Regions from separate parts of the Vibrio metoecus genome, predicted to be linked through region 3. Evidence: riboswitches for the same ligand, from Rfam matches in the RefSeq annotation. Region 3 holds a riboswitch; each other region holds the start of a gene.
The links. Region 3 has a riboswitch for lysine ahead of lysC (lysine-sensitive aspartokinase 3). Riboswitches for the same ligand answer to the same signal wherever they lie in the genome.
Positions count from the first base shown of each region.

Region 1: it holds a riboswitch for lysine, as region 3 does, so the genes downstream of both, EPB59_RS07335 (Na+/H+ antiporter NhaC family protein) here and lysC (lysine-sensitive aspartokinase 3) in region 3, are expected to answer to the same signal.
Region 2: it holds a riboswitch for lysine, as region 3 does, so the genes downstream of both, EPB59_RS15530 (Na+/H+ antiporter NhaC family protein) here and lysC (lysine-sensitive aspartokinase 3) in region 3, are expected to answer to the same signal.

Region 1 covers NZ_CP035686.1:1,628,280-1,631,423, forward strand. The annotation lists gene EPB59_RS07335 (Na+/H+ antiporter NhaC family protein) at 133-1,734, opposite strand; lysine riboswitch at 1,850-2,032, opposite strand; gene EPB59_RS07340 (H-NS family nucleoid-associated regulatory protein) at 2,436-2,843, shown strand; gene EPB59_RS07345 (inosine/guanosine kinase) at 2,899-3,144, opposite strand, start outside.
Region 2 covers NZ_CP035687.1:438,652-441,795, forward strand. The annotation lists gene emrD (multidrug efflux MFS transporter EmrD) at 1-986, shown strand, start outside; lysine riboswitch at 1,139-1,311, shown strand; gene EPB59_RS15530 (Na+/H+ antiporter NhaC family protein) at 1,390-2,970, shown strand; gene EPB59_RS15535 (ABC transporter substrate-binding protein) at 3,015-3,144, opposite strand, start outside.
Region 3 covers NZ_CP035686.1:2,390,854-2,393,997, reverse strand. The annotation lists gene lysC (lysine-sensitive aspartokinase 3) at 28-1,383, opposite strand; lysine riboswitch at 1,495-1,672, opposite strand; gene EPB59_RS10840 (pyridoxal-phosphate-dependent aminotransferase family protein) at 1,848-2,966, shown strand; gene EPB59_RS10835 (PglL family O-oligosaccharyltransferase) at 3,027-3,144, opposite strand, start outside.

The sequences.
Region 1 (3,144 bases), 760 kb from region 3:
TCACACTAACCAAGCTGAGTTTTTTTTTCAACCACAAATTGATACTTTTCTGGTTATTTTTTCATGACACCTTGTTTGAGCCGAAAAAAGAGGCCAAATGGCCTCTTTTCTATATATCGATCACGCGATGAATTATGCGGAGACTTGCTTACTGACTTTCGCCTTAGAAAGCAAAGCAAAGATAAAGCACACTGCCACAAAAGCCACAGAAGTTGCACCTAATGCTAACCACAGTGAGCCAAACATACCTAACACTACGTAGCCCAATGCAGAAACCAAAGCAACGGCTAACGCATATGGCAGCTGAGTAGAGACGTGATCAATATGGTGGCAACGCGCGCCTGTCGATGACAGGATGGTGGTATCGGAAATCGGTGAGCAGTGGTCACCAAAAACGGAACCTGCAAGCACCGCACCGAGCATAGGTAGCATCAGCGCAATATCGGTGGCTCCCGCCATATCTCCGGCAATCGGCAGCATAATGCCAAAAGTACCCCATGATGTGCCGGTGGAAAACGCCATTGCGCCTGACAAGATGAACAAAATGACCGGTAACCAATGTGGGCCAATATTCCCTTGTACTAATGATGAAAGGTAAGTCCCCGTCTTCATGTCACCAATCACAGAGCCAATCGTCCACGCAAAAATCAGGATCAGAATCGCACCAAACATCGATTTAGCGCCAGTCCACAACGTTTTTGCGATTTCAACTGTTGGCAATTTTTGACGAAATACGGTGACAAAGGCCATCGCCAGACCAACTAATCCGCCATAAACCAATGAGGTACCTACATTGGTATTTTCAAACGCCCCCAAAATATTAAAGGATTGACCGCTTTCTGCTAATGCGCTCGCGCCAGTCCAAATCATTGCGCTAATCGTCGCAACAACAAGGAAGACGATAGGTAGAACCAAATCTAAAACAGTACCACCTTCACTTTCGTGGATGTCGAGTTCTTCATTCAGCTCATGCGCTTCTTTCGCATCGGTACTTGGATCTTCTTCAAAACCACGACCTTGAGAGGCAGCAATTTCATGTTTGCGCATCTGGCCGATATCCATCTGGAACCATACCACCGCAAATACCATCAGCAACGCAAAGATTGCGTAGAAGTTCATCGGCACTAAGCGTAGATAAGCACCTAGTGCGGAGTAATCTTCAATACCATGCGAAACCAAAATACCGCCGATAATGGTCATGATATACGCGCCCCAGCTTGAAGCGGGCATCACCACACACATCGGTGCCGCCGTGGAATCAAGAATATAGGCTAACTTAGCACGCGAAACGTAAAAGCGATCCGTCACCGGACGGGCGATAGAACCAACAGCAAGGCTATTAAAATAATCGTCAACAAAAATGAATACGCCTAAGAATGCTGCCAGTAATTTCGAACCTCGTTTACTTTTGACTCGAACCTGTGCCCACTGAGCAAAAGCGCGAGTGCCGCCCGACAATGTCAGTAGCGCAGTCATCATGCCCAGTAACAGTAAAAAGCCAACAATACTCATATTCCAAGCATTGATTGCCCCGTCTTTTACAAACACACTACCGACTTGAGTGGCAATATATTGCAACGCTTGACCAACAGAATAGTCGGCCAACAATAAAGCACCTAAGAAAATACCCACACCGAGAGAAAGTAATACGCGGCGAGTAATGATAGCCAGACTCAAAGCCACAAGAGGTGGCACAACTGAGAAAGGCGAAGAAGCAAAATCGATTAAATTCATGATCTTCCTAAACCAGTAAAAAATGGTTAGAGATCTACTGCAGACAAACTAAGTGACTTCATGTCAACTTAATTTATGTTGAACTAAGCGAAAGGGAAGCGAACACTTCACCCAACCCTACAGTAGCGCTCCATAGTTTAACAACAATATAGACTATGGCAGTGTTACACCTATTTGATGTAACCCCAGCCAGTTGCTTTGATGGGCAAACTGACTTCGGCGACAACGCCTTTCTTCACAACTCATAGGCATCACCCTAATTGTGGATACTCTTCGTAATCGCTCCTCTACGGCGAAAACCTCGTAGCTCACTATTCCAATTCATTTGGTTCAAGTTCAGCCCGCTTTTCGCATTAGGTAAGAAACATTTTACTTAACAAAAATATCAATGCAACTAGGTATAGGTGAGAAAAACAAGTGGCACAGCTCACAAATCAACCATACTATTGATACCTATTTCATAAAAAATTCTCACACCTTGATATATCGGTCTAATATTATTTATCTGTGTGATACGTTTTCTGCAGTTACTTTTATATGCCTTGTGTAAATTTTCCAAAAACTAGGAAATACCAATATAAATAAACTTTATATTTTTACTTTCTTACTATTTTGACTTAATATTTGCAGCGAAAACTTGTCAGTATAATAAGCTAGGTTTAGTATTAACTCGTTATCCAAATTGTGAACAGGAAATGGTAATGTCGGAAATCACTAAGACTTTATTAAATATTCGTAGCCTACGTGCTTATGCACGCGAACTGACTATTGAGCAACTTGAAGAAGCTTTAGATAAATTCACTACAGTTGTTGAAGAGCGTAAAGAAGCCGAAGCAGAAGAAATTGCTGCTCGTGCAGAACAAGAAGCGAAATTAGCCGCGATTGCAGAGCAAATTGCTAAAGATGGTATTGATCTAGAAGCGCTTATTTCTGCGCTATCTGGTGAAACAAAAACGAAAGCAAAAGGCAAACGTGCTCCTCGTCCTGCAAAATACAAGTACATCGACACCAACGGTGAAGAAAAGACTTGGACAGGTCAAGGCCGTACTCCTTCTGCCATTCAAAAAGCACTCGACGAAGGTAAATCTCTCGAAGAGTTTGCTCTTTAATTAAGCGTTTCAAACGAATATGAAAAAGGCTCCCAAAGGAGCCTTTTTATTATCTTTATCTTTCCCAATAAGCTTCTTCAAGGCTATCTTCCCGCTCGGGAAGACCACGAGAAAGACGTGGAGAATGTTGAGCCAATACCTCATAACTGGCGCGATTTGAATATTTACACACTTGAGAAAAAGAGGAATAGGTTAAAAACTCATGTTGATGCTTACTTGAGTTAGGTACATTTTCTTTGTGGTATTTATTGGCAGCCATATCGTGTAACAAGGCCGATAATGCTGCATCACCCGCACCATT
Region 2 (3,144 bases), on a different replicon from region 3:
AGCCCATCATCATTGCTGGGTTAATCATTTATGTCCTCGGTTCACTGATTGCCCTTTTTGCACATCAATATTCTTGGTTTTTGATTGGTAGCTTTGTGCAAGGCCTTGGGATTGGTTGTGGCGGTGCGATGTCCCGCACACTCTCTCGTGACTGCTTTGACGGAGCTGAATTACATAAAGTGAACAGCTTAATTAGCATGTGCCTTATCTTCTCACCTTTGGTCGCCCCCGTCTTAGGCGGCTACCTAACGGAAAGTTTTGGCTGGCGTTCAAGTTATTTGTTCTTGTCTCTGTTTGCGATTGCGGTCGTGATTACCATGATGACCAGCATGGTGGAAACGCTACCTAAGGCTGCGCGTAAGAAAGAACCGGTATTGCGCAGCTATCACTACGTGTTATCCGATCGCCGCTTCCAAGGTTACTTAATTTGCCTTGTTGCCACTTTTGCAGGTCTTGCGGTTTTTGAGGCAGCTGCCGGCGTGTTACTCGGTGGTGTACTTGGCTTGCCTGCAACCACCGTGAGTTTGCTGTTTGTATTGCCAATTCCTGGCTACTTAGCGGGCGCGTGGCTTTCTAACTTGATTGCTCGTCACTGGCGTGAAAAAGCCGCCATGCGTGTCGGTTTGATCGCAATCCTCACCGGTTCTCTGGTGATTATGTTGCCCGGCCTGCTTGGCATGACAACCGCATGGTCCTTAATTGGTGGCGCTACGATTTACTTCCTTGGTGCGGGCATTTTATTCCCAGCCGCAACCACAGGCGCACTCTCTCCTTTCCCTTATCATGCAGGGACTGGCGGGGCAATCTTAGGTGGCATGCAAAACTTAGGTGCGGGTCTCGCAACACTGTTTGCCGCGATGTTCCCTGCGTCAGATCAACTGCCACTCGGTACCATCATGTTACTGATGTCGGTCGTGGCACTGTGGGGGCTAAAACGCGTTTACACCAAACAGCCGCCTTCAGATGAAATGCCGATCGCCATCTAAAGAGAGAAAGCTCTCGCTGCTTCGCGAATATACCGGATGAGATCAATTTCGCTGCAGAAATGGGGAAATTAAATCTTGTCGTCACCTGAAAAGGCAGTAATATACGTTGTGTGTCACAGTTTTTGAGTGAATCACTCAAAGTGGTACACGTTCCTTTAAGTAGAGGCGCGCTGTTCATGAGTCGCCAGTCGTAGGTTGACCCCGATGATGACTGGTTAAAGGGTACAGCGCCGAAGTGATCGTTGCGTCATCAACGTTCGCTGGGCCAGCATTGAACAAATGTCGGACTGCCATAGTTTGTTGTCTATGGAGCGCTACCTTGAAGGATAAGAAGTGTTATTTCGCTGAAATGTGTTTTTTATCCTGCTGGTAGATCTCCACCTGAAAAGGTGATGTGAGATCCATGAATTTAGCCGTTTATTCTGACTCGATTTATTCGGTCATCCCACCGCTACTGGCGGTGCTGCTCGCGATTACGACCCGCCGAGTGTTACTCTCTTTAGGCGCAGGCATTTTCGCTGGCGCTATCATGCTTAACCATTTCTCTCCTCTAAACACATTGCAATACCTGTTCGGTAAGATCAGCGGCTTGTTCTGGTCAAATGGTGCTGCCAACAGCGATAACATCAACATGTTGGTGTTCATGCTACTACTAGGTGGGTTGATCAGTTTAATGACCGCATCAGGCGCAACACGCGCTTTTGCAGTATGGGCTGAACGTAAATGTAAAGATCGCCGCAGTGCAAAAGCGCTGACAGGGTTAATGGTATTTGCCTTTTTCATCGATGATTTTTTCCATAGCTTGTCTGTGGGTGCGATTTGCCGCCCAGTGACGGATCGCTTTCAAATCTCGCGCGCGAAACTCGCCTATTTGCTCGACTCTACCGCTGCACCTGTCTGTGTAATTACACCGATTTCCTCTTGGGGTGCTTATATCATCGCCCTGATTGGCGGAATTTTAGCCGCCCACGAAATGACAGATATCAGTGCGATTTCAGCGTTTGTACAGATGATCCCGATGAACCTGTACGCAGTATTTACTTTGCTTATGGTGCTCGCAGTCATTTTCCTGCCGATGGATATTGGCCCAATGCGCCAACATGAAGCATGGGCTCGTGAAGGTAAATTGTGGGATGAAAGCAAAGGCCGCCCTGCGGGCTTAGATATGGAAGGCGGAGAAACCGCACGCGGCACCATGATTGATATGGTTTTGCCCATCGCGGTACTGACCATCACCACCTTGATTTTCATGATCCAAACCGGCAACGCCGTATTAACGACCAAAGGTGAAGCTTTCTCTTTGATTGGCGCTTTGGAAAACACCAATGTGGCTCAGTCGCTGGTTTACGCCGCACTGTGTAGCTTGGCGGTCTCGATTGTTCTGTCACTGCGCTTAAAACTGTCTGCGCAAACATGGTTATCAACCGCACCAAAAGGCGTAATGGCCATGATGCCAGCGATCATCATTTTGCTGTTTGCCTGGACCATTGGCGGTGTGGTGCGCGATCTACAAACTGGCATTTACCTCGCGTCACTAACGCAAGGTAACCTACCGGTTGAACTGCTGCCGGCTTTAGTGTTCGTACTCTCTTGTTTGATGGCCTTTGCCACAGGCACCAGTTGGGGTACTTTCGGCATTATGCTGCCACTCGCGGGCGATATCGCTGCAGCGTCAGACATCAGTTTGATGCTACCAACCCTCTCTGCTGTATTAGCAGGCGCAGTGTTTGGAGATCACGCCTCACCGATTTCCAGCACCAGTATCCTTTCTGCAACCGGTGCAGGTAGCCACCATATTGATCACGTGGTCACTCAACTTCCGTACGCCATCAGTGCCGCGATGGGTGCGTTGCTCGGTTATCTAGCGATGGGTTTACTGCATTCCGTTTGGGCAGGTTTAGCGGCCAGCAGTGTGTGGTTTGTGCTGTTTTGTGCCTTTAACCTACGCCAAAAACGCTGGCAACAAGAACCGGTTGAAGCCTAATTTTTTCACACCGCCCCATAGGGCGGTGTTTTTTTCTGAGCGAATCAATCCTTGATTGGCCACCAGTCCTTCGGCGGAGTTAGACCCCAGCGTGCAAACTCTTCAGGTTGATAAACGCCTCTCCCTTGGCGGTTAATCTGGATCGGAATGTATTTGGCAGGTTCTTGCTTATCT
Region 3 (3,144 bases):
TTAGTTTTTATCTCGTGAGTTTGAGTTTTATTCTTGCTCAAACAGCTCTTTATGCAGTTTCTGCACCGCTTGCTTAGAGACAGATTCATGCAGCAAGAAGCAGAGGTTATGCGCGCTGGCGCCATAGCAAATCATACGGAGGTTGTAATCTTCCAATACGCTGAATACTTGTTTTGCGTAGCCGCGGCTCTCTTTCATCTTGTTGCCGATCAGAGCAATCAAACACAGGTTGTATTCGACTTCTACCGTACACAGCTCTTCCAACTCGGTGCGCACCGCTTCAGGCAATTCTGGTGCACCACCTGAGGTATCGGTTTTATCCAGTGTCAGTGACACGCTGATTTCTGATGTGGTGATGAGATCGACCGAAATTTTATGCTTGGCGAGAATTTCGAACACTTTGGCGAGGAAACCGTAAGCATGGAACATCTGCGCGCTACGCAGTGTCACCATGGTTTGATTACAGCGTAGTGCAAGTGCGCGATACAGTGGCGCGCTTTCGACTTGTTTACGGATCCAAGTGCCGCCTTTTTCTGGTTCTTTTGAAGAACCAACAAACACCGGAATGCCATGACGCACGGCTGGAAGCAATGTGGATGGATGCAGTATTTTGGCACCAAAATTGGCCATTTCTGAGGCTTCGCTAAAGCTTATCTCAGGAATCGGCGCTGCTTTTGGCGCGATACGTGGATCGGTACTGTAGATCCCCGGCACGTCTGTCCAAATTTCCAAGCCACAAGCTTGCACGGCTTCGGCAATCAAAGCTGCTGAATAATCACTGCCACCGCGGCCTAAGGTCGTTGTATTGCCTTGGGCATCAGAGCCGATAAAGCCTTGAGTCACCACCACATACTGTTCACACAATGGAACCAGTTTTTCTTTGGCCAACTGAGCGATTTCTGCCAGTTGTGGCTCGGCACGACCGTAGTGGTCATCCGTACGTAGCACTTCGCGGATATCAAAACGTACCGCATCAACACCACGCTCACGCATCAGTTGAGCCAAGATATAAGTAGAAATCAGCTCACCGCACGCCACTAAGTGGTCGGTCAATTTCTTGCTCGATTGAAATGAGGCGGCTTCTGCAGCACTCGCCACAGAATCTAGCACGGCTTTGACTTCTTTTTCGACGCGTGTCGGATCGGCGAGCTGGTCGATAATCACATAATGGATATCAGCCAGTTGTTGCAAAATCGCTTGGCGACGTTCCGCTGAGGCCACGCCATTGGCGAGTTCGACCAATAAATTGGTCACCCCAGAGCAGGCGCTGCTGACTACTAAGCGTGTTTGTGGATTGTTTTCGATAATGGCCGAACAACGGCTCATGGCTTCAAAGTTGGCGACACTAGTACCACCAAATTTGGCGACGTTAAATGTGCTCACGGCAATTCTCCCAGACTTCCTGAAAAACGAGTTGTTGGTAACCCAACGTCCAATGTTGTGAAGAGAGTGTTTTTTAATAGAGCAAAATAGAGGAGTGACTATAGAAAGATTTCCCTCAGAAGCTCTTCATCAGATTCGAGCTGATGACAGTTGAAGGGATTCAGCCCATTCAACCGATAAACCAAAGCCGCAACTTTAATTCACCTCGGCACTACTCCCCCTGAATGTTCTGTTTTGGAGTTGAGGCTCCACAAAACATCTGCCTGGGCAGTGCTCCTCTTCTGCTAGATAGCTCACACATTGAACGGTGTTGGTGAAATCTTGTCAACGACAAAATGTTCCAAAAGTGCAAATAAAAATGACATTAGTGTGACAAGGATTAACACTCTGGACATAGGTCGAATTGTTGCTGCAACTTAATTGCATTACTCTGATGGTTCTGGTCGCCACAACAAGGAGTCGTTATGACAATTCGCAGTTTTATCCCCCCGCATCGGATTTTGATGGGTCCCGGGCCTTCTGATATTTCTCCGCAAGTGTTACAAGCGCTAAGTCGCCCCACAGTCGGTCATCTTGATCCTCTGTTTATCGGCATGATGGATGAGCTAAAACAGCTGTTGAAATATGCTTTCCAAACTGAAAATGAATTCACCATTGCAGTATCTGCGCCGGGCAGTGCAGGGATGGAAGCCTGTTTTGTTAACCTCATCGAGCCGGGCGATAAAGTGATTGTATGTCGCAATGGCGTGTTTGGTGAGCGGATGCGCGATAACGCTGTGCGTTGTGGGGCCGAAGTTGTGGTGGTTGATGATGAATGGGGTTGCCCAATCAGCGTTGAACAAGTGCAAGCCGCGATAGATGAGCATCCGGATGCGAAAATACTGGCTTTTGTACAAGCAGAAACGTCAACCGGAGCCTTAAGTGATGCGCAAGCGTTAGGTGCTCTAGCGAAGCAGCATGGTTTGTTGACGATTGTTGATGCGGTGACCTCGCTCGGCGGCGTTCCCCTGCTGGTGGATGAGTGGCAACTGGATGCGGTGTATTCTGGCAGCCAAAAATGTCTCTCTTGTGTGCCGGGTTTGGCTCCGTTGACGTTTTCACCTCGTGCAATTGAGAAGATTCAATCACGAAAAGCACCGATTCAAAGCTGGTTCCTTGATCAGAGCTTGGTATTAGGTTATTGGAGTGGGGCGGGTAAGCGCAGCTATCACCACACCGCACCAGTCAATAGCTTGTACGCTCTGCACGAAGCACTATTGCTGTTGCAACAAGAAGGGCTAGAGCAAGCGTGGCAGCGCCATCGTGTGATGCACGGCAAGCTCAAACAAGGCTTAGAGCAACTGGGCTTTAAGTTTGTGGTAGCTGAGCCGTATCGTTTGCCGCAGTTGAACGCGATTTATGTTCCGGAAGGCATTGATGAAGCGAAAGTGCGTAGTCACCTGCTCAATGAATACAATTTGGAAATTGGTGCAGGGCTCGGGGCATTAGCTGGCAAAGCGTGGCGGATTGGCGTAATGGGCTACGGTGCGCGCTCGGAAAACATTGCGTTATGTTTACGTGCACTGGAAGAGTCACTGCGTTAATGCAAAGCGGTGTGAAATAGAAATCAGGGTGGCTTAGGCCACCCTGATTTCTATTTGAGATTAGGGGGTTACGGCAGAAGGGGCTTGTTCTGCGCCGGATGCCGTACTTGTCGCCTTGATGGGCGCTTGATATTGAACGGTGCTGAAGTCCTGATTGGGGAACAGAAATTCCGCTTCA